3 regions of the Peribacillus sp. BM1 genome follow, and region 2 is predicted to be linked to each of the others. Evidence: riboswitches for the same ligand, from Rfam matches in the RefSeq annotation. Region 2 holds a riboswitch; each other region holds the start of a gene.

What was found. A riboswitch is a leader RNA that binds a small molecule or an ion and turns the genes downstream of it on or off. The one in region 2 is predicted to bind S-adenosylmethionine.
Region 1: another riboswitch for S-adenosylmethionine. It lies ahead of AC1MGI_RS07060 (riboflavin kinase); the one in region 2 lies ahead of metK (methionine adenosyltransferase).
Region 3: another riboswitch for S-adenosylmethionine. It lies ahead of AC1MGI_RS13740 (bifunctional homocysteine S-methyltransferase/methylenetetrahydrofolate reductase); the one in region 2 lies ahead of metK (methionine adenosyltransferase).

Annotation. Positions count from the first base shown of each region.
Region 1 covers NZ_CM155259.1:1,444,045-1,451,921, reverse strand. The annotation lists gene AC1MGI_RS07085 (DgaE family pyridoxal phosphate-dependent ammonia lyase) at 1-306, shown strand, start outside; gene dagF (2-dehydro-3-deoxy-phosphogluconate aldolase) at 303-1,058, shown strand; gene AC1MGI_RS07075 (sugar kinase) at 1,051-2,064, shown strand; gene AC1MGI_RS07070 (GntR family transcriptional regulator) at 2,215-2,937, shown strand; gene AC1MGI_RS07065 (hypothetical protein) at 3,157-3,297, opposite strand; gene AC1MGI_RS07060 (riboflavin kinase) at 3,419-3,919, opposite strand; SAM riboswitch class I at 4,209-4,314, opposite strand; gene AC1MGI_RS07055 (gamma-type small acid-soluble spore protein) at 4,632-4,841, opposite strand; gene AC1MGI_RS07050 (DUF5381 family protein) at 4,969-5,526, opposite strand; gene AC1MGI_RS07045 (hypothetical protein) at 5,547-6,341, opposite strand; gene AC1MGI_RS07040 (glycine zipper domain-containing protein) at 6,351-7,601, opposite strand.
Region 2 covers NZ_CM155259.1:279,299-287,175, forward strand. The annotation lists gene AC1MGI_RS01345 (DUF2500 domain-containing protein) at 1-334, shown strand, start outside; gene AC1MGI_RS01350 (cupin domain-containing protein) at 410-910, opposite strand; gene AC1MGI_RS01355 (alpha/beta hydrolase) at 1,066-1,869, opposite strand; gene AC1MGI_RS01360 (gamma carbonic anhydrase) at 2,108-2,629, shown strand; gene metK (methionine adenosyltransferase) at 2,853-4,049, opposite strand; SAM riboswitch class I at 4,270-4,433, opposite strand; gene pckA (phosphoenolpyruvate carboxykinase (ATP)) at 4,662-6,248, shown strand; gene AC1MGI_RS01375 (SPW repeat protein) at 6,637-6,972, shown strand; gene AC1MGI_RS01380 (MarR family winged helix-turn-helix transcriptional regulator) at 7,139-7,561, opposite strand; gene AC1MGI_RS01385 (CBS domain-containing protein) at 7,805-7,877, shown strand, end outside.
Region 3 covers NZ_CM155259.1:2,834,805-2,842,681, reverse strand. The annotation lists gene metH (methionine synthase) at 1-3,449, opposite strand, end outside; gene AC1MGI_RS13740 (bifunctional homocysteine S-methyltransferase/methylenetetrahydrofolate reductase) at 3,442-5,292, opposite strand; SAM riboswitch class I at 5,768-5,866, opposite strand; gene metE (5-methyltetrahydropteroyltriglutamate--homocysteine S-methyltransferase) at 6,046-7,877, opposite strand, start outside.

The DNA of each region.
Region 1 (7,877 bases), 1.2 Mb from region 2:
GAAAAAGCTAGTTTACAAGTTCTTACATCACTAGAATCGATCAGTGGTGTAAAGGTATCCATTGTACAAGATGAGGCAGGGCGTGCCATCTACAGAGCTCGAATCCTGATTGATTCGGATCTTGCGCATACAACTGCAAAAGAAGTAAACGATCGGCTGAGAAATGGAGAATTAATCGCAATTTATACCCGTGATTACGGGGTTCGCCAAGGATTTTTTGATATTGATCCACGCCCATTACAAGGTGATGATATATACGTGATTGAAGCCCGATTGCGAGCTATTTTAGGAGGTAATGAACAATGACCAATATTAACAAACGTTTTTATCGAAATCGAGTAGCTTTGAACGTACTAGCAAATAGTATCGAAAATGCAGTAGAAGTTTTCCAGGCCGCAGAAGGTCATGTTTTAATTGGTGTTCTATCCAAAGACTACCCTTCTGTAGATACTGCAGTGGTAGACATGAAAGCATATGGAAAAGCGATAGATGAAGCGGTTTCGATTGGTTTAGGCGCTGGCGATAATCGGCAGGCAGCAGTAGTTTCTGAGATTGCTAAACATTATCCAGGCAGTCACATTAATCAAGTGTTTCCAGCTGTAGCTGCTACACAGGCTAATTTAGGAGAAAAAGAGAGTTGGATCAATTCGCTTGTATCGCCAACAGGTCAAGTCGGCTACGTGAATATTTCTACCGGTCCTAACAGTGCTATGGCCGATGATTTGGCAATTGTTCCTGTCAAAGCCGCCATTGCTTTAGTTCGCGATATGGGTGGAAATGCTTTGAAATACTTCCCGATGAAAGGGTTAGAGCATGAAGAAGAGTTCCGTGCAGTAGCGAAAGCCTGCGGTGAAGAGGGCTTTGCTTTGGAACCAACTGGTGGCATTGATTTACATAATTTCGAGAAAATACTGGAAATTGCTTTAGAAGCAAACGTACCGAAAATTATTCCACATGTGTACTCTTCAATTATTAATAAAGAAACTGGTAAGACAAATGAGGAAGATGTACGAACATTATTAACCATCACAAAAGAATTGGTTCAAAAACATGCCTAAGAAAATAGTTGCATTTGGAGAAGTAATGATGCGATTGCAAGTGGCAGGATACGAATTACTGCAACAAGCTAACACGTTACACTATTCATTCTCAGGCACGGGAGTTAACGTTGCTGCAGCAATGACAAAGCTTGGTCATGATGGCTATCTTGTGACGAAATTACCGACTAATCCATTAGGTGATGCAGCCATCACTCACTTGCAACGCTTAGGAATTGCACGAAATTTTATCTCTAGAGGTGGCAACTACCTTGGCATGTATTTTTTAGAAAATGGCTTCGGAAATCGTGCCAGTCGTGTCACCTATACGAATCGATTGGAAAGCAGTTTTAATACCGCTTCATTATTGGACTATGATCTGGAAGCAATCGCTGAGAAAGCAGAGATCGTTCACTTTTGCGGCATTACACTCTCAATGGGGAAAAATGTCCGCGAGAGTATGAAAGTACTTGCTAAAAAAGTGAAAGAAAAAGGTGGAATCGTTTGTTTTGATTGTAATTTTCGGCCTTTCTTATGGGACGGTGGATACAGCAAAGCCAAACCTCATTATGAAGACATGCTTGCTTTATCTGATATTGTCATGATGAATGAACAAGATACTATGAATATTTTAGGAATGAAGACAACGAAAACCTCAAGAGAGGAACAGCTTATCGACTTAGTTCCTAAAGTCGCAACAAACTTTGATATTCAAACAATAGCAGGAACACATCGAACGATTAATAGGGATAATACCCACTCTTTATTAGGTTATATGTACAAAGATCAAATGTTCCATTTCTCTGAACATCTATCCTTTTCCATATATGATAGAATTGGTGCTGGTGATGCCTATACTAGCGGGATTTTGCATGGAGAATTGTCTAATTTTTCACCGAAGGAAACCGTACAGTTTGCAGCCGCGGCTGGAATGTTAGCCTGCACAATTGTTGGGGATACACCTATGTCAACAGAAACAGAGATATTGTCATCCATTATGGGAACAATTGAAGATATCAAGAGATAAAGTGAAACTTCAATCAGTGGGGGTTTTTCTTATCCCCCACCTACGCTTCTTCGATTCCTCTAAGCCTTGAGGTGGGGGGCTTGACTTTCCGTTAATGCGGGATAAAGTAAAATTTCATACCAGGAAAATGACAGGAGACATGGAACAAGAGTGAATAGAAAAAAAGGACCGTTGTATTTACAAATCAAAGATATATTGAAAGATCGTATTTTACATGGGGTTTACGCAGTCAATACCTACATTCCCTCTGAGCCTCTACTAGAAGAAGAATTTAATGTGAGTAAAATTACTGTACGTAATGCAATTAAAGAGCTTGTTCAAGAAGGTTTGATTGAAAAGAAAAGCGGTAAAGGAACGAAGGTCATCACAAATGTTTCGAATGCGAAACTAGCAAAAGGTAAGCACTTTACAGAGTTATTAGTAGAGGAAGGTCATCAAATTATCAAAAAAGTGTTAAGTATAAAAAGGATTCAATTATCTACTGAATCTTCACTCTATCCTCTATTTGGTGAAAGTTGCCTTCAAATCGAGCGAATGTACCTTTTGGATGGTGAACCGTATATTCACTTCTCCCACTATATTTTACTGGACATAAGCGATGAAGAATTAAACGATGTTCAGATTAACTCTTTATATCGTTTTATGGAAAAAAACAATATTAAACTCGAAACATTTAGGGATGAGTTCACCGTTGCTATCGTACCTAGTCACATATGTGAATCATTGAAATTGGCAAAAGACACTGTAGCTTTAAAACGAATTCGACTTTCTCATGATGAAGAAGGGAATATTAAAGAATACAGTGAAGGGTACTATAATACAGCAAAACACAATTATATTGTGAGCTATAATGAGCGGAATTCATCGGTTTAACCTAATTAAGCGCTCATTATAGCTTTCTCCCCTGCTAAGGCTTGACAAGAACGAAATATTCTTGCTGTTCATGATTAGTTTTATAGAAGAAATAGATCAATGTAGTTGAGATTATTAACGAATTCGGCTTGCAAAATTAAAGACGAATACAGGTCGGGGTTTTCCCAATAGGATGTTTTCCCCCGAACACCTGTATCTTTTCAGCTTTAAATCCAAATTTTAAAGTCCACCATTCGACTCCATTTTATAAACGACTAGAAATTCGTGTAGTTTTTTTACAAGTCCACCATTTCCAAATCGAATTACTTTATCTTGCTTCTGCTCCGATTCTACTTCTTTGGCAAACTCCAAAAAGGACAACAGGTAAATTCTGCGTGAGAGAATATTAACAATGCCATACTCGTAAAACCAGTTATCAATCGTATTATAAATTCCTTTGTTTACCCCATATTGTAAATGGCACCAATTAAAAAATTGTAAATCAGGCAGATTCAGATATTTGCTTTTCTGTAGGGGTTTTCCTTTCTCCGTCCTTAAAAAGAGCCTCAAATTGTTTAAATTTCTCGATTGCACGATATCTGTCCTCCGTAATTTGTTTTTTTAATAAATCAATTGAGGCAAACCTTTGCTCCTCTCTGATTTTAAAAAGAAGTTGACACTTTATGAACTCTCCATATAAGTCATCGGAAAAGTCGAGAAGATGAACCTCAAATGTTTTTTTCAAGGTTGATCCAAATGTTGGTTTAACACCCACATTCATAATGCCCCGATATTGCTTTCCTTTTACAACCACATGTACGCCATACACCCCATTCGCTAACAAGACAGCATCTGCATCTACATTGGCTGTAGGAAAACCTAATTGCCGTCCCATTTTCCTACCATGCACCACTCTCCCACAAAGAGATTCAGCAATACCTTCCTTCTCTTCACCAAGCAAAATTGTGTCAAATTCGAATGGTATAACCTTATTGTTAATCATCCACTCATCCCCTTTTTCATTTGTAAATACAAAACCTGAGTGGCGTTAAAACGCCACCAGTTACTATGAAAGATCGATCATGAAGCACGCTACACTCGCCTCATCACAATGGTGGCGGTGCGGGGCCGGTATTTCGGATGCTTTCTCAATAATATGAGTATACCTGCTGAGTAAATTGGCTGTATTATTAAGTCGCGAAGACCCGTCCCCATGTCCTTTATACAAAAAAACTCTCCTTATCAAAGTGATAAGAAGAGTAGAATGTGCATTAATGTGCTACCATTGCCTCCTCTTATCTTTCGAACTATTCGTTCGCTGGAATTGGCACAGTACCCTAAAAAGAGCCTTTTGCCGAGATTTCATTGGACCAGTTCCTCCATCTCTCTTGATAAGAATCTATATATACGAAATTTTAAATCATATCGGATTACTAAGAATTATTATTATATTCAATATATATAATGTTCAGTTTCCTGTCAAGTACCTCCAATCTGTTTTTTCTGATATTTCATTCTAATAGGAACGGAATATGATATATGTTTAACGTGTATAAAAGATTGTCATTAAGGATTTACTAAGATCCTATGTTACAAGAACGAATTCTTTAAGGAGTATGACCAGGGGAAATTGTTACATAAGCTCGTACCTAAGACAAAAGAACCTGCCCCAAAATAGTCTATTTGAGGGCAGGTCTTATTAAATGGTGTAGTCTTTAGTTTTTTTCCATGGATTGCTGATTTTCCCTTTTAACTTCCTCAATATTGGTATCACTATAGACTTCTGTACCATGTCCACCCGTAGTTTTAGCCAGCAATTCTTTCACTTCATTATATGACATACCTGAACGTTCATTTTGTCTTTTTACTGCATCAATGTTTGTTCCCGCGACCGTAAATGTATCATGATGATTGTTGTTTTCCATTATAAAGAAACCTCCATTCCGTTTCCCTTAATTTCTCCTCAAAAGTTCCTTTTTAATCAGGGGCAAAAAGAGAAAAGGCCACCATACGGGGTTTGGAGGTTCATTCTGAAACAATAATCACAAAGTTTTAATCAATCTTCTGCTCCTGTCGCTCATATCTTACTTCCTTCAACAATACATTTAAATCGATTTTACGATCCCATACTTTTCTCGCGTTTTCTGTCATATATGGAAACATATATTGATCAACCATTACTTGATAATCCAGATCATCAATTAGATTATAAGTTGGAATCTTTAATTTTTTTTCATCAAATGTTTCAATAACAATATAATTGATCAAATTGAATGGATTTCTCACCAAATCGATATTACGAATATCGTTAATAAAAACCGTATCTTTTTTAGAAAATACCTTCCCATTTTCCCCTGGGATAATCGTTAATAGAATTTTCCACGGATTAAAACCAGGCAATGACCAGAGTATTAAGTATAGAAAAACAGGAGTGAGCATAATGCCTCCAAAGATATAGATTAAAGAATAATTCGAATTGAACTTAAAGCCCTGAATTATTAATACCAAACAGCTTATTATAGCAATTAAATAGGCTCCAGTTACCCACACATACATGCCTTTAGACCCTTTTATTTGAAGAAGTTCATTTTTTTCCTTTATATTGACCAAAAAGTGCCCCCCCCCCCCCCTTAAGCTAGGAATGTTTTATTATTTAACAATAGGTTGTTTATCGTTGACTCATTTACTCTTTGAAAACTTAAATCTAGATTTTGGTTCCTAGTCACCACCCAAAACTCCGTCTTTCCGGGAATAACAAAGGAAAGATCAATGAAGTCTGGGTTATTATTTGCGTCATATTGCAGACTAAGTATACTGTCCATTTTACCGTTTCTTCTTGATAAATCATCTAGCAACTCTACCATATTCGTATTTTCTGATTTCTTTACCCATTTCTGAATGGTTTTTTCGGTTAGATCATCCATTTGACTTACATCTTCTAACAACTCGTCAAACTCTTCACTTTTCAACGTAAAAAGCACATCACTCTCTGCTTTTAATGGGTTGAAAGCAAAAAATTCACTTACCATTGAAAACATGTTCTCTTTAGATAGCTTAGAAAGATAGTGAACTTGATGATCGTGTAATAACTTATGTAAATACACTTCACTATTTTTAAAATGAAAAGAGATACTGTCTTCTGCATGTAAACTAACATCAAATTTAGAAGCCTTTACTGTACTTTCTGCATCATTTAATATGTGGATAAATGAAGTATACTCTTCCTTTAGTTTATATTGGTTACTAACTTCCTCTACCATATCTTTTGCTAACAATGAGCGAGATGCAATTTCTAACATCAATTTCAACTCAGAATCATTCATAGCTGGAAAATAAGCTTCTTTAATCGAAATACCTTGTTCATATAACCCTTCGCTATAAAATGAAAAGATTAACTCTTCTATGCTTAATTGAATCGTCTTCATAGGTCCTCCTTAAAAAAATGAGAATTTATCTTCAAGAAAATCTTTCGCGCCATCAACAAGAGAGTTCGCAGTTTCTTTTGCTTTTGATAGTCCCTTGCCTATTTCTTTCACTTTTTCTACTGGATCTGTAATTGTACTTTTAATTTGATCATTCATAAAGTCTACGCCTTTATTAAATCCTTCTACAGCTTTCCCTGCTTTTTCTAAACCGCCCTTTATCACTTCAAGTCCATCATGAATAGGCTCTTTAAATACCATAGCAGCCTTTTCTGCTAACCCTGCAGTAAGCTTGGCAGCTTGTTCTCCAACAAGTCCTCCAACAAAAGATCCTGCAGTAGCTCCAATTACTGTACCAACTGGACCAACAACACTTCCTAAAGCTCCCCCTACTACAGCCCCTGCAATAGAACCTCCAGTAATTGCGACGGTATTATTCACTGCATTGCCTACCGCTTTTGCGTTTTCTCGCTTTAATATTTCCGGCTGATCTCCATACTTTGAATAGTTTTCTGAAATCTTCAGACCCATTCCACCAGCTTCTACTAATCCAGTTACCGCTAATGTACTGACTACATTCGTTCTCCCAAATTTTGCGCCCGTTTGGACAAAGGATTTAAATTTTGAAGCATCTAAGGTTTTATTACGAAATCCTCGATATAAGCCTCTTGAACTTTCTGTAAATTTAACAACATCATCAGGAAGGTATTGGGCAACTTTTTTATGAACTAAATCAGCAAATGCGGTATCTTTATATTTCTTCATTAAGTAGGTAGGATTTAACAATGCCTTTGCCACATTCCTCCGATATTTAGAACTGTCAATCGCATCTGACATTTGATGAAGGATGCCCATATGCTTATATGTGAATAGACCATCCGTATTCTTTGCGAACTGTGTAAAGCCCAGACCATAATACGCAAGTTTTTTTCCAGCTAATGCCCCCATCGCCGTTAATGCGCCATACTTATCATACAATTTATAAAGTTTAGCCACTAAGTTATCAGCATCAGAAAATTTATTGGCCGTCATACGCAGATCTTGCTCCATTTCACTAAGACGATCGACCAATTGATTTCCAGTGCCCCACGGATCCCCGACATGAGAGAAGCAATGACTGTATTCAGCTGGGGCACTGCTGATTAGGCTATATAGATCCAAATGAAGTTGTTTATATTCGGCTTCAATCGTTGTTAAGTCAAGAACAAATTTATTAGCTAAATATTCCAAACGGTCCGGATCTACTGCTATTTTATTCCCCATATATGTAAGACCTCTTTTCTAAATCCATTTATTAGTTAAGCATTGAATTATTCTAAATATAAGATACTGATATAATGAATTGATAAACTATTACTCATTATTAATTGCTACATTAATCATTATCAAGAAAGATTAATGAAGATCTGATACCCTAACACGGACAGTTGCAAAGGCCATAGAAAAAAATCAAAACATCCAGGAACACATCCATCATCTAAAGCATGTCTGTCCTCGTCTTTCTTCTTTTTCTTCTTTCTATAATTATTATTATAATTG
Region 2 (7,877 bases):
GTTTCGAGTCGGACCAATTTTATTTATAGTTGCTTTTGTTATTATTTTCGGAATTATAGTTTTTGCAGTGATTAAGGGGGTTTCGACTTGGAGTAGCAATAACGATGCCCCTAAATTAACGGTCCGAGCTAAGGTTGTTGCAAAAAGAACAAGCATACATGGTGGAGGAGAAACGCGCGCATATAATCATTACTACATCACATTTGAAGTTGAGAGCGGGGATCGAATTGAATTCCATGTGAAGAACCTTGAATATGGTCAGCTGATAGAGAGCGACATTGGTGATTTGCAATTTCAAGGCACAAGGTATCTTGGGTTTACACGAATCAGGTAAAACTAGATGGATGGGACCAGTACAAACGGGATAAAAAACGAGGTTGGCACGATTAAAACCAACCTCGTTCACATCTTATTCTGGTAACTCTTCATAAGCCAGTTTCTTTATGATTTGTTCATGGCTAGGGTAGTCTTCTAGTAACTCACGCTGCGTAAATAACTCGAAATCTTGATAATCAAACCCAGGGGAGACCATGCAACTTACTAGTGAATAATCTGCAGTCTCAGCTACGTCTGACCCAAATATAGCTCCCTTTGGAACAACGGCTTGCAAAACTTCCCCCTGTCCCACATTAAGACCAAGTCTCACTATTTCGTACTCTCCATTCGGATGGATGATATGTATATTCAAGGGATCCCCAGTATGAAAATACCATACTTCATCAGATTTCAAGCGATGAAAATGAGATGGGTTTCCACTACGGAGTAAGAAATAAATGCTTGTATAATACGGTCTTTTTTTAGTAGTTTCCGTGACTATTTCTCCCTCTGACCGGAGCATTTCTTTAAAATATCCTCCTTCTTTATGGGGGGTCATCGCTAAGTTTCCGATCCAATATTCGGCGTTTTCCATAGTTACTCAAACTCCTAATTCTTTGTATTCTTCCAAAACAAACAAGACAAGGAGGTTATCCCAAACAGTCTGACCTCACATTCGAAACATCGTTTAATCGGTCATGTCTTCATGAGATAAACGATGTTTAGGAAACCCCTTTCTTTTCCCATAGATTAAAGGACATACCCGAGCGTCTTTAATCTCGTTTCCACAAAACCTAGCGCATATTGAAATACATCATCGCGCTCCGGTTCATTAAATATTTCATGATATAAATGCGGCCATTCTTTGTATTGTTTTTCACTGCAAAGATTATAATTAAACCATTCACGAACTGGGCGTTTATCGACGACTCGGTCATCGCCACCCTGCATGAGCAAAAGCGGAATATCCTGAAATTCAGGAATATCTTCAAAGGCTTCTTTCATGTTTTTCGTAAGTTCGCGGTACCATCTGACCGAAACTTTCGTCACGTATAGCGAATCGTTTAAGTCTGACTCCCTTACTTCCTCATTTCTAGTGGCAAGCTCAGGTGATAAGCCAGATTCCACTCGGAAGGTCGGATACGTAACATTCAACCCTAACGAAATTGCAGTCATTAGCTTGGATGGGTGTTTCACTAAACCTAAACAAGGGGACGAGAGAATGACCCCGGCCAAATCCACTTCTTCCTGCTGAAGTAATCGGATCGCAATTAATCCGCCCATACTATGTCCGAGTAAAAAAACGGGCAGTGAATATTGATACGCTTCCTCAATCCAGCTTTTTACTTCTATTAAATATTGATCAAAAGATTCAATATGTCCTCTAAATGCACGGGTTGTCATACCCTGTCCTGGAAGATCTCCCATAATCACATGGTAACCGGCGGACCGCCACATTTGCGATAGCCATTTATAACGCCCGTGATGCTCCATGGCACCATGAACGATGACGATGACTCCTTTTGGGGTAACGTCTGCCTCCCATTTCCACATATGAAAATCTCCTCCTACTATATCTCTAGTTGCTAAATCTTCATTTACACTTTGCTATTCTTTATTTTATCCCGGATCAACAGACTATCATACCCTCATCTTAAATTAAATGTACAAACAATTATCAAGTCTTCTGGCATGATGTGTGAACCTTATTATAACGAAATATCGCAGATTATTGTATAGTAAAAATAATACCTAAAAAACATCTAAACGGAAAGGATATGGTTCAAAGATGATTCTTTACGCTTATAAAGGAAAAAAACCGGAAATATCAGCCAGTGCCTACCTCGCCGATAACGCTGTTGTAACGGGCGATGTAAAAATTGGCGAAGAGTCAACCATCTGGTTCAATTCTGTGATTCGTGGGGACGTAGCTCCAACAATCATTGGAAACAAAGTAAATATTCAAGACAACAGTGTTCTTCATCAAAGCCCGAACAACCCGCTCATCATTGAAGATGAAGTCACAGTCGGTCATCAGGTCACCCTACATAGCTGCAAAATCCGCAAAGGAGCACTTATCGGAATGGGGTCAATCATTCTTGATGAAGCAGAAATTGGCGAAGGAGCTTTCATTGGTGCTGGTAGTCTCGTGCCGCAAGGGAAAGTGATTCCACCAAATACACTCGCTTTCGGACGTCCCGCCAAAGTCGTGCGTGAGCTGAACGATGCAGACCGGAAAGACATGGAACGCATCGTCCGCGAATACGCTGAAAAAGGACAGTACTACAAGAATGAGAAACAGATTGAAGAATAAAAAATCTTATTTCAACGACTCTAAGCACTGGAGTCGTTTTTATTTTATATTTATGTCCAAGCAAAGTTGCCTCTCTAGAATTAGTCTATGATCCAACAGCTCTCGAGGTTCTCCTTCCCATTTACTCACCACTTCTCCTAATTTACCCACCAATCTCAGGAATTGTGTTTCAGATTCCCCATACAAAAAAAGAAACCCACAATGTGGATTCCTCTTTTTACTATTATTGAGCTTGTTCTTTCAATGTTGCTGCTTTGTCTGTACGTTCCCAAGGAAGATCAACGTCTGTACGGCCGAAATGTCCGTATGCTGCTGTTTGCTTGTAAATTGGGCGGCGCAGGTCAAGCATTTTGATAATACCAGCAGGACGAAGGTCGAAGTTAGCACGAACTAAGTCTACTAATACATCTTCAGATACTGTTCCTGTTCCGAATGTATCGATCGCAATTGACACTGGTTTCGCTACACCGATTGCATAAGCCAATTGAACTTCCGCTTTATCAGCAAGACCAGCTGCTACGATGTTTTTCGCAACATAACGAGCCGCATAGGCTGCAGAGCGGTCCACCTTCGTTGCATCCTTACCTGAGAATGCGCCACCGCCGTGACGAGCGTACCCGCCGTATGTGTCAACGATAATCTTACGTCCTGTAAGACCCGCATCTCCTTGAGGTCCACCAATAACGAAGCGGCCTGTTGGATTAATGAAGTACTTTGTTTCAGCATCGATCAATTCAGCTGGAACAACTGCTTTAATCACGTGTTCTTTCAGGTCAGCTTGAATTTGCTCTAGCGTAGTGTCTTCGTCATGCTGTGTAGAGATAACAATTGTATCAACACGAGCCGGTTGATTGTTCTCATCGTATTCGATCGTTACTTGCGTTTTTCCATCTGGGCGCAAGTAAGCTAATGTGCCGTCTTTACGAACAGCAGTCAAACGGTGGGAAAGTTTGTGAGCCAATGAAATCGGAAGTGGCATAAGCTCTTCTGTTTCATTACAAGCAAATCCAAACATTAAACCTTGGTCCCCTGCACCGATTGCTTCGATTTCAGCATCGCTCATTGTACCTTCACGTGATTCAAGTGCTTGATCAACACCTAAAGCGATATCTGCTGATTGCTCATCAATTGAACTTAAAACAGCGCATGTCTCAGCATCAAAGCCGAATTTCGCACGGGTATAACCAATCCCAGCAATAGTATCGCGAACAATACGCGGAATGTCTACATATGCGGAAGTTGTGATTTCACCAGCTACTAGTACAAGACCAGTAGTTACCGAAGTTTCACACGCAACACGCGCGTTTGCATCCTTTTCCAGGATAGCATCTAAAATTGAATCTGAAATCTGATCACAAATCTTATCCGGATGGCCTTCTGTAACAGACTCAGAAGTAAAAAGACGACGTTTTGTTGACATCTTAATTCCTCCTAATTATTGAAATTATGTGTTAGGTACGCAAACGGAGGCTTTTACCCCATCCATCTCATTCACCTTTTTTGTTTTGACGGAGCTCGTTCCCTTATCGGTTTCTATAATAGATGCAGATCTTCTCAGCGTTGTTCATCAGTGTTCCCGAAAAACATAAAAACCTTCCCCGTCATTGAGGAAAGGTTTATTGACTGAATCTATCCTTTCACTCTTATCGTTCAAGGGTTTTTTACCTTGCTCAGGTTAGCACCAACGCCAAAATTATTAAAAGACAATTACTTTTATCTGCAATCAATCTTTCGCAAACTTTCTACACTTCGGCAGGTTGCTGGGTTTCTTAGGGCCTGTCCCTCCACCAACTCGGGATAAGAGAATCCGTACAATTTAAAATAATAACGTACTACAAGGAATAGTGTCAAGATTTTTTTCCTTAAGAATAGTTTCATTTATAGGTTGATTGATTCTATGTATATCGTCTATCTCTTGAATAAAATACCTATTCCAGAAAAAAATGTGTTAAATGCTATAATTAGTATAGACTAATAAAGTCAATGTGTTATACTATTTCTATAAATAAGGGTGAAGGAAGGTATCTCATATATGAATACTGTGGGCATTTCAAATGAGTTACATCAATTATTAGCTGGATCAAATGTAAACGTACAGCTTTCTGTTCCTCAATTAGTTGAGAAAGTTCTTAAACGAAATGAAGGAGTTCTTACATCAACGGGCGCAGTTCGTGCAGAAACAGGCAAATACACAGGACGCTCTCCTAAAGATAAATATATAGTGGAAGAATTAGCGTTCAAAGACAAAATCGACTGGGGTCCGGTGAATCAACCTATTTCTGAAGATACTTTTGCAAGCCTTTACAATAAAGTAATAAACTATTTAAAACAAAAAGAAGAGATTTTTGTATTCAAAGGATTTGCTGGTGCAGATGTACAGCACCGACTTCCAATTCAGGTTATCAACGAGTATGCTTGGCACAACTTGTTTGCCCATCAATTGTTTGTGCGTCCGAATGATGAAGATTTACTCGGTCATCAAGCAGAATTTACGGTTATTTCCGCTCCTAACTTCAAAGCGGACCCTGCAGTAGATGGAACGCAATCAGAAACGTTCATCATCATTTCATTTGAACGACGTACCGTATTAATCGGTGGAACTGAATATGCTGGAGAAATGAAGAAATCGATTTTCTCCGTCATGAATTACTTGCTCCCCGAAGCAGGAATTCTTCCGATGCACTGTTCAGCAAACGTTGGCAGAGAGGGTGATGTTGCTTTGTTCTTCGGTTTGTCCGGGACAGGTAAGACCACTTTATCCGCTGACCCAAGCCGGAAATTAATTGGTGACGACGAGCATGGCTGGTCTTCTAGCGGCGTTTTCAACATCGAAGGCGGTTGTTATGCCAAAACCATCAATCTTTCACGCGAAAAAGAACCGCAAATTTTCGACGCCATTCGCTTTGGTGCTGTTTTGGAAAATGTAGTTGTGAATCCAGACACACGTGTAGCTGATTATGATGATGCTACATTAACGGAAAATACACGTGCCGCTTACCAGCTACAAGGAATCGGTAATATCGTTAATCCGAGTGTAGCTGGTCACCCGAATACTATCATTTTCTTAACGGCAGATGCCTCTGGCGTGTTGCCTCCAATCTCGAAGCTTTCGAAAGAACAAGCCATGTACCATTTCTTAAGTGGCTACACAAGTAAATTGGCTGGAACAGAACGGGGTGTTACAACACCAGAAGCAACATTCTCAACATGCTTCGGATCGCCATTCCTACCATTACCAGCGACACGGTATGCAGAAATGCTCGGCAAAAAAATCGATGAGAACAACTCTAGAGTCTTCCTAGTAAACACAGGATGGACAGGCGGGGAATATGGAACAGGAAGCCGAATGAAGCTTGCTTACACGCGCGCGATGATTCAAGCTGCCCTTGAAGGCGAATTGAATCAGATCGAAACCGTTCACGACGATATCTTCGGTCTTGAAATCCCCCTTCATGTATCAGGGGTTCCAGACGAAGTCCTTCAACCGATTAAAACTTGGTCAAACCAAGCAGCCTACACAGAAAAAGCAACCGAACTTGCCGAGAAATTCAAAGTCAATTTCAAAAAATTCGCCAACGTTTCTGATACGATCAAGAATCTTGGCGGGCCGACTATTTGACTTTGATATAAAATTGAAAGACTAAACACGCTTGGATTTATAAATCCAAGCGTGTTTAGTCTTTCAATTCCACCACCATAATTTCAACAAGGATATAACAAAATCCCATTCCGATTAGTTGAATGCATACAACAAGCAAGCTCTTAATTTTGTTCTAGGTTAGTTAGTAGGTTTAAGTAACTTCCAAATAATTAGAAGAAGCAAAAGAAGAACGATCATCATTCCTAGGTCTACCCCTACAAACAAAATATCGAGATAAACTGCCCTCTTTTTCCGTTTATTAATAATTGAATATATAATCTCATTTTAGTTAATTTTTCTTATTTCTAAACATATAATTCAACAAGGAAATCTTTAGAGATTTCCTAAACTTTAAGGAGGGGTAATTATGAAAACAAGGAGTACCTTAAATGCATTAATCGGTGTCTGGTTTATTATCGCACCTTGGGTTTTTGATTTTTCAGATCAAACAGGAGCTTTGTGGTTAAGTGTAATTTTTGGAATCATTCAGATTATCGCAGCATGGTGGGGACATGACAAACCTGGTTGGAATTCGTGGCAAAACTGGGTTTCAGTAATTACCGGTGTCTGGTTTGTCATTTTCCCATACATCTATTCATTAGCAAATGGAGCGGTTTTGTTAAGCGTGATTCTTGGTTTATTCACGATTCTATTTAGCTTATGGAACTTGGGATCCAATTCAAACTCCAAAGCTGTAGACTAAATAGTATCCAATAACCATCAACACTTTCATATCTTTTCTATAAGCAGAAAAAACACGCTTGGGTTACATTTTAAGCGTGTTTTTATTTTTCTTTATGCATTCAAAAATATCATTATATTAACCAAGTAAATCCAATAATTATTCCAAAGAAAATCTAATCCGAGCATTATTTATCCATTAGCGTTTGATTAAACTTTTTTAACAGTTGCCCAAAGTTTTGACCTTCCTCGTCAGACCAATCGTTTAGCAATTCTTCCAACTTGTCCAATCGTGCTTGTTTGTATTGGATCAATTCCTTTAATCCCAAATCCGTAATCTGATAGAAGTATGATCTACCATCATTGGGATCAGGAGCCTTGCACACATACCCTTTTTGCTCCATAGATGCAGTTTGTCTGCTTACTGTGGAAATATCCAAATGCAATTTATTCGCCAAGATTTTCACTCCAGAGGATCCTTCTGAAGATAATTGATGCAACAGAAGATAGGCAGATTTGTCTAAATTCCTTAAATCAGATGTCATCGATTTGACAAGACGAGCCAGAACCGCCATTTCAAGCTCAATGGTTTCCAGTGCATGAATATTCATTTCTTTACCACCTTATTATTATCCTTCTATATAAACCATGATACCCTACGGTAAACATCTGTAAAAGAAGGATTGACTTCCCGAAATTTAATTGTAAGATACAAGTATATAATTGTACAATACAATCATATATTTATATCAACTTTTTATTAAAGTGACTAATACAAGCTCTGGAAGGAGTCATTAAGTTGAGGCTTTAAAGATGCGCTCCGCTTTCCATGACTGATATTTAGGAGGACTCATATGAAAGCGTATGAAATTATGAATCGTCATGTTTACAAGGTTTTCGAAAGCGATACCATTCGTTCCGTTATCA
Region 3 (7,877 bases), 1.8 Mb from region 2:
TACCTTTCCACATTAAAATATCGTGCTTCAGGGTGCGCAAAAACGATCGCTGAGACGGAAGCTTCTGGTTCCATCATAAAACCTTCTGTTAATTCTACTCCGATATCTTGTGGTTTTAAGAGACGGAAAAGTTTTTCCTGATCTTCGAGATTAGGACATGCAGGATAACCGAATGAAAAACGTTGCCCTGCATATTTTGCTGCAAAACGTTCTTTCATCGTCATATCTATTGGATCACTAATTCCTTGTGCATCTCTCATCAAATGATGCATTCTTTCAGCAAATCCTTCTGCCGTTTCAAGGGCAAGTGATTGTATCGCGTGGCTTTTTAAAAAGTCACCCTCCTGCTTCCATTTTTCCGCCCATTTTCTAATTCCTTTACCCGCCGATACAAGAAAGAAGCCGACATAATCCATTTCACCTGATGAAACAGGTTTTACATAATCGGCAAGACATAAATAAGGACTACTTTCCTGTCGGGGAAAATCGAATTCTTCCAAAATTTCATTGTGGTTGTCAGGATTATATACTTTGACCTTATTGCCTTCGCTTTGAGCAGGGAAGAACTGATAAATTCCATTTAAACCGTACTCATGGTCCGACTTTAAGAACGTGATTAATTCATCTACAAGTTCATTCAGTTCAATCGCCCGCTCATCACCCTTTCTTACCAGTTCAGCTACTTTTCCTTTCAAACCAAGATGGTGACCAATCAACATTTGCCGATTTATGTATGGCTGAACAACATCTATCGGATAATCCTTCAATATATGGCGTATTTGATCAAGTGGCTTCTTGACAGGAACAACAGATAACGGTTTTACTTCTACCTTTTTTCGTTCCGGTTTTTCCATCGTAGCCACGATTGCCGCATTTTCCCTTGCTGTCTCCCGCTTTTCACTTAATTCTTTTAGATACGCTGCTTTTTTATGATTGTCATGTAAAATATTTGCGACTGCAAGCCCATCCATTGCATCTTTTGAGTATAAAACAGGGCCATCGTATTCTGGCGAAATTTTAAAATCTGTAAATTTACGTGATAATGCGGCACCTCCTACTAGAATGGGGATGTCGATGCCTGTTTGTTTTAAATCCTGCGCCGTGAGAACCATTTGCTGGGCTGATTTGACAAGCAGGCCAGAAAGTCCAATAACTGTCGGGTTATGCTTGCGAACCTCTTCAATAATTTGCTGTGACGATACTTTTATCCCAAGATCAATCACTTCATAGCCGTTATTGGAAAGAATAATGTCCACTAAGTTCTTGCCAATATCATGCACATCCCCTTTGACAGTCGCTAGTAGCACTTTTCCTTTTTTTGCACTGTCTTCTTCATTTTCCATTAGCGGTTCAAGATATGTAACCGCCGCTTTCATAGCTTCTGCGCTTTGTAAAACTTCAGCAACGATTAGCTGATTATCATTAAAGAGGCGACCAACTTCTCCCATGCCATCCATTAGCGGTCCATTGATAATCTCAAGCGGTGCATCTCCACGATCAAGCGCCTTATTGAGATCAGTAATTAAACCTTCTTTCGTTCCCTCAATTATATAATTGGCCAATCGTTCATCTAGAGGTAGGATGGCCGTATTTTCTTTTTTCTTCGCCTTTTTACCACGATAAAATTCTGTGAAAGTGGCTAATGATTCTGATGATGTATCGAACAAAAGAGCTTCAGCCAGTTTGATCTCTTCTTCCGGTATCGAAGCAAAACGTTCTAGTTTTTCCGTATTGACAATTGCATAATCCAGCCCCGCCTTCGTGCAGTGATAAAGGAAAACGGCATTGAGTATTTCTCTTCCCCTTGGTGGTAGACCGAATGAAACGTTAGATATCCCAAGAATCAGCAAACAATCCGGAAAAGTTTCTTTGATTGCCTGAATTCCTTTCACCGTTTCAAGAGCTGAGCCGATATATTGCTCATCGCCTGTCCCAACTGGAAAAACAAGTGGATCGAAAATTAAATCACTTTCTGACAAACCATATTTATTGACAAGTAAATCAACAGAACGCTTGGCGATTTCAAGCTTTCTTTCCGCTGTAACCGCCATCCCTTCTTCATCGATTGTACCAACCACGACGGCAGCACCATATTGATGGATAAGTGGCACAATCTTTTCAAAGCGTTCTTCTCCATCCTCCAGGTTAATGGAGTTTATGATTGACTTCCCTTGCGATCTTTTTAACGCTTCCTCCAAGACAGCTTCATCCGTCGTATCGATTACAAGTGGCACCTTAATTTTCTTTACCACTTCAGTAACAAACTCTTTTATATTCCCTAATTCATCGTCATCAGGATCAGCCAGACAAATATCAATAACATGAGCTCCTTTTTTCACTTGAGCTCGAGCAATTTCTGCCGCTTGTTCAAATTTCTTTTCCCTAATCAATTCCTTGAACTTACGCGATCCGATAACATTCGTTCGTTCTCCGACAAATAACGGACGCATGGAATCATCATAGATAAGAGGTTCGATTCCTGATACTGCATGACCGTGTGTATGAGTTTCAATTATTCGTGGCTCAATCAATTCAAGTACTTTTACCAATTCAACAATATGTTCAGGTGTCGTACCACAGCAACCACCAATAATGTTAACCCATCCTTTTTCTGCAAACTGTTTCATTTTTTCTGCTAAAGAATTCGGCGATTCATGATAATGCCCTTCCTCATCTGGGAGTCCCGCATTAGGGTAACAACTAACTGCTCTATTTGATAAATTCGCCAGTGTTCTGATATGGTCAATCATGAATTCTGGTCCAGTTGCACAATTCAATCCGACTGCAAGTGGATTCATATGTTCACATGAAAGATAAAATGCTTCTATCGACTGACCGGCAAGTGTCGTTCCCATCGGTTCAATTGTGCCAGAAATCATGATCGGGATTTCCCGTCCGTATTTAACAAACGCCCCTTTAATTCCAGAAAAGGCAGCCTTTACATTTAACATGTCCTGACATGTTTCGACTAAAAGTAAATCTACCCCTCCATCAAGAAGACCTAACGCTTGTTCTTCATAAGAAGCAGTCAATGCTTCAAATGTCGTTCCACCAGTTACAGACAAAGTTTTTGTCGTTGGTCCCATAGCTCCTGCCACGAATCTAGGCCATTCTTTACTCGAATATTTTTCACAGGCCGCCTTAGCAATCTCGGCAGATTCTTTGTTTAGTTTATATGCCAGATAACTTATATCATACTCATCAAGCACGATACTTGTTGCACCAAATGTATTTGTTTCGATGATGTCTGCACCAGCTGCCAAATATTTTTCATGAATGGAACGAATGACATCAGGTTGGGTAATCGTTAAATATTCGTTACAACCTTCATATTGTTCACCACCAAAATCCTCAGCGGTTAAATCCTCAGCTTGTAACATGGTCCCCATCGCGCCATCTAATAATAAAATTTTTCTTTTCATTTGTTCCTGAATTAACCGTTTACTCATATGCTCCCACCTCCGAAGTATGCCTACTATCTACTTTTCTAATATGTTTCGTTAATTCTGCTGTCATTTCATAATATAAGAACGGGGTAATTAAATAGATGCCCTTAAATTTATCCATCGCAGTATCCACCAATTCCTTGGCAATGGCTATCCCTTCATTTTTGGCTTTATTTGGATCATTGCCTGCAGATGCCATCGCTCTGCGGACTTCTTCTGGCAAGATGATACCAGGCACTTCGTTATGGATAAATTCCGCATTCCTTGAACTTGTTAATGGCATAATACCAAGAAAGATAGGTGTGTCTAAATGTTGCGTTGCTTCGTATACATCTTCAATTTGTTTGACGGAATAAATCGGTTGCGTCAAAAAGGAGTCAGCTCCACAGGCAATCTTCTTTTCAACCCGCTTAACTGCTTTATCGAGATATTTGACATTTGGATTAAAAGCAGCAGCGATTTTAAAATTCGTTTTTTGACCTAGACTTTGCCCTGAATAAGAAAGTCCTTCATTAAATTGTTTGATAAGACTAATTAAATCTAATGATGATAAATCATATACAGATGTCGCACCTGGAAAATCACCAATTTTAGATGGATCACCTGTTACGACTAAAATCTCATTTAGACCAAGCGTTTGCAGCCCCAACAAGTGCGATTGTAGACCTATTAAATTACGGTCACGGCATGTTATATGAAGAAGCGGCTTTATTTCATGCTGTGTTTTCAAAAGTGTACCTAATGCCACATTGGAAATTCGCGGTGAGGCAAGCGAATTATCAGCCATTGTAACGGAATCTACACCCGCTTTCCTTAAGGCAACGGCACCATTCATAAAGGCTTCAATCCCTAATTTTTTCGGCGGGTCCAATTCTACTAAAATCGTTCTTTCCACTTTCGCTTTTTCATGGAATGCTAGCCCTTCATCAGAATTTCCCACTTCGATAATCTCAATATCCCTTACTTTAATTTCCTTTTCTAAAACCGGTGCTAACAATCTTACCGCGTTTTTTATTGCTTCAATATGGATAGGCATCGTGCCACAACAGCCGCCGATAATGGATGCCCCCTGCTCTCTAAGCTCTAGTGCTGATGAAGCGAAATATTCAGGTACTGCATCATATACAAGTCTTCCATCGACATAATCTGGTAAACTAGCATTCGGGAAAACGGCAAGTGCCGCTTGTTTTGGTAACGAAACGGATTCCAATGCGCGAATCATATGATGTGGACCAAGTCGACAGTTGATGCCGACTACATCTGTTCCCAACTGCTCTAACCTTTGAAAAGCCTCGTTTAACGACATCCCGTTTTGTAAATTTCCAAGTTCATGTAATGAAACATTTGAGATAATTGGCAAATCCGTTTCTTGCCGTGCAATCTGAAGAACGGTCTCTAACTCCTCCAAATCGTAAAATGTCTCAAGCAATAGTCCATCTGGTGCTTCAAGTAGGAGACTATATAATTGCTCTCGGAAAATACGTTTGATTTCCTCCAAGCTTAAATCTGATTTACGTATACTCCTTAATGCACCTATCGTACCGAATACAAATGCATTCCCTTGTACAGCTACCTTTTTAGCAATCGCAATGCCTTTACGATTAATTTGACTTACTTGATCTTCCAATCCATACCTCTTTAATTTATGAAAATTAGCTCCATATGTATTCGATTGGATAATATCTGCTCCCGCATTCAAATATGCCTGATGAATCGTTTCAATTTGATTGGGATTCGTGATATTCAATTCTTCGTAACAAAGATCAATGCCGTGGGAATACAATAATGTCCCCATTGCCCCTTCTCCAACTAATATTCTGTTCTTCAATTCTTGACGAAAATCCATAAATACCCCCTTTCTGAGGGCGTCCTAAAGAGGTCTGACCTTAACTCCCTATACACGGTTTATTGTGTGATATACACATGATTTAAACAATATATTGAAGTTCTGTGGTATGACGCTCTCGTTTTAGGGTACCCTCGCTAATTTCATTGTTATATGCGAAAAAACAACATGTTGATGAAGGAATTATCGAAACATTCTCTCCATCTATCAAACATTCACTTACTAGCTTTAGCATATGCCGGTTATTAAGGTTTTTTCGGGACAATCCCTTCGCATCTCTCGAGAAGTATTGATTTTAAAAAAACACAAAATTATCTAGCTATAAATTTACTTATTTAATACTGATGTAACATCACGAATATTCCATTAATTCCAAATAATCCTCCTTCTTTAATTTTTACCGCTATTTCGCATGTTAAAATAAAAAACCTCTTCTTAAGATAAGAAGAGGTTTTAGCACCACGGCTATTCACTCTTCTTATCTTCAAGCGTTTCGCTTCTGGAATTAGCACAGTACAAAAAGTCTGTTGCTGAGGTATCAAAGGGCCAGTCCCTCCACCTCTCTGGATAAGAAAGTTACATATTTAGTTTTAATTAACTATTACTCTATAGCTGTGATTAACAAATGTCAAGAAATAATTTGATGAAAATTCTGAATAAAACAATTACTCGTTTGTTTGATGAGTCGCTAGTAAGGCCTAAGCATGTTCTCTTAAGCATTCACCGTATTCCCTACACCCTTTATTATCCTTCTTATACATTCAGTGTTTGTTTTACTTCAAGCTTTTCACGATAAAGCTTTGTTGCTTCTACCATTAATTTTAATGCCACGACTGTTTCTTCAATACCACGCGTTTTTAAACCACAGTCAGGGTTAACCCAGAATAAACGGTAATCTAAGACTTGCAGGGCACGTTCTATATTTTGTGATAACTCTTCCAATGTTGGTACACGCGGGCTATGAATATCATACACGCCAAGACCAATCCCCTTATGATACAAATGTTCTTCAAATGAGCGAATTAATTCACCATGACTTCTTGACGTTTCAATCGAGATGACATCTGCATCAAGTGCATCAATGGCTTCAATAATATCTTCAAAGTTCGCATAACACATATGAGTATGAATTTGTGTTTCTTCCTTCACAGACGATGTTGATAATTTAAAAGCATCAACCGCTATTTTTAAGTAGATTTCAGTTTTTTCTGTTTTCAACGGCAATCCTTCTCTTAAGGCTGGTTCATCGACCTGAATCATACCGATACCGTTTGCTTCTAAAGCTTCGACTTCCTGTCGGATTGCCAATGCCAATTGACTTAAGACATCTTTACGACTTATATCATCACGCACAAATGACCAATTTAAAATGGTTACGGGGCCTGTTAACATGCCTTTTACAGGTTTTGTCGTCAAGTTTTGCGCATAAACCGTTTCTTTTATTGTCATTGGTTCTGTTAAGACGACATCACCAAAAATAACTGGTGGTCTGACACAACGTGAACCGTATGATTGCACCCAACCATACGTTGTAATCGCAATACCTGCTAATTTTTCACCAAAGAACTCAACCATGTCTGTCCGTTCAAATTCACCATGAACGAGTACATCTAAACCAAGTTCTTCTTGAATATCAATCCACTTTTTAATTTCTTCTTTAATGTATTGCTCATACTGTTCGTTTGATAGTTCTCCTTTTCGCCATTTCAAACGTTGCTTTCGTACCACTTTCGTTTGCGGGAAACTACCGATTGTTGTCGTTGGAAGTAATGGTAAATCCCATCGTTTATCATGCAATACTTTTCGTTTGCTTGCATCAACGCGAGTTATTGAATAATGAGATAAATTTACTAATGTATCTTGCACTTCTCTCACATTTCGGAACGATGAATGATTTAATAATCTAACTGCTTGGTCACATTTGTCAAGCTCTTCAACGGTTAGTTCATGTTTTGCAAATTTTGTTAACAAGACCACTTCATCCAGTTTTTCATCTGCAAAAGATAATGCATTTTTAACAATGGGCTCTAAATTTTGTTCACTTTTCACTGTCACAGGAACATGAAGTAAGCTGCAAGATGGTTGGATTATGAGACGATTATCGTCAACTATACTTGTTAATGTTTCGATGAGTTTTGCTTTCTCTTGTAAATTGGCTTTCCAGACATTTCGGCCGTCAATGACTCCTGCTGCCAAAACCTTATCTTTCGGAAAACCAATTGCTTGTAATTGAGCAATATTCATGTCCTCGTCGTGAACAAAATCGAGACCAATTCCTGCAACTGGTAATTGAACGATGGCTTGATAATGTTCGATACTTTCATAATACGTTTGTAGAATGATTTTTACGTTTGGGACGGACTTTTTAAAAGCTGTGTACACTTCATTAACATCACGTAAAATTTCACGATCAATCTGTTTTACTAAAAGTGGTTCATCAATTTGTATCCACTCAGCACCCGCTTCTTCTAATTGTTGCAATACTTCGACGTAAAGTGGAGTAAGCGCTTGTAACAATTCCTTGCGTTTTTGATCATCGTATCCTTTTGACAATGCCAAAAAAGTGATCGGCCCGAGGATGACAG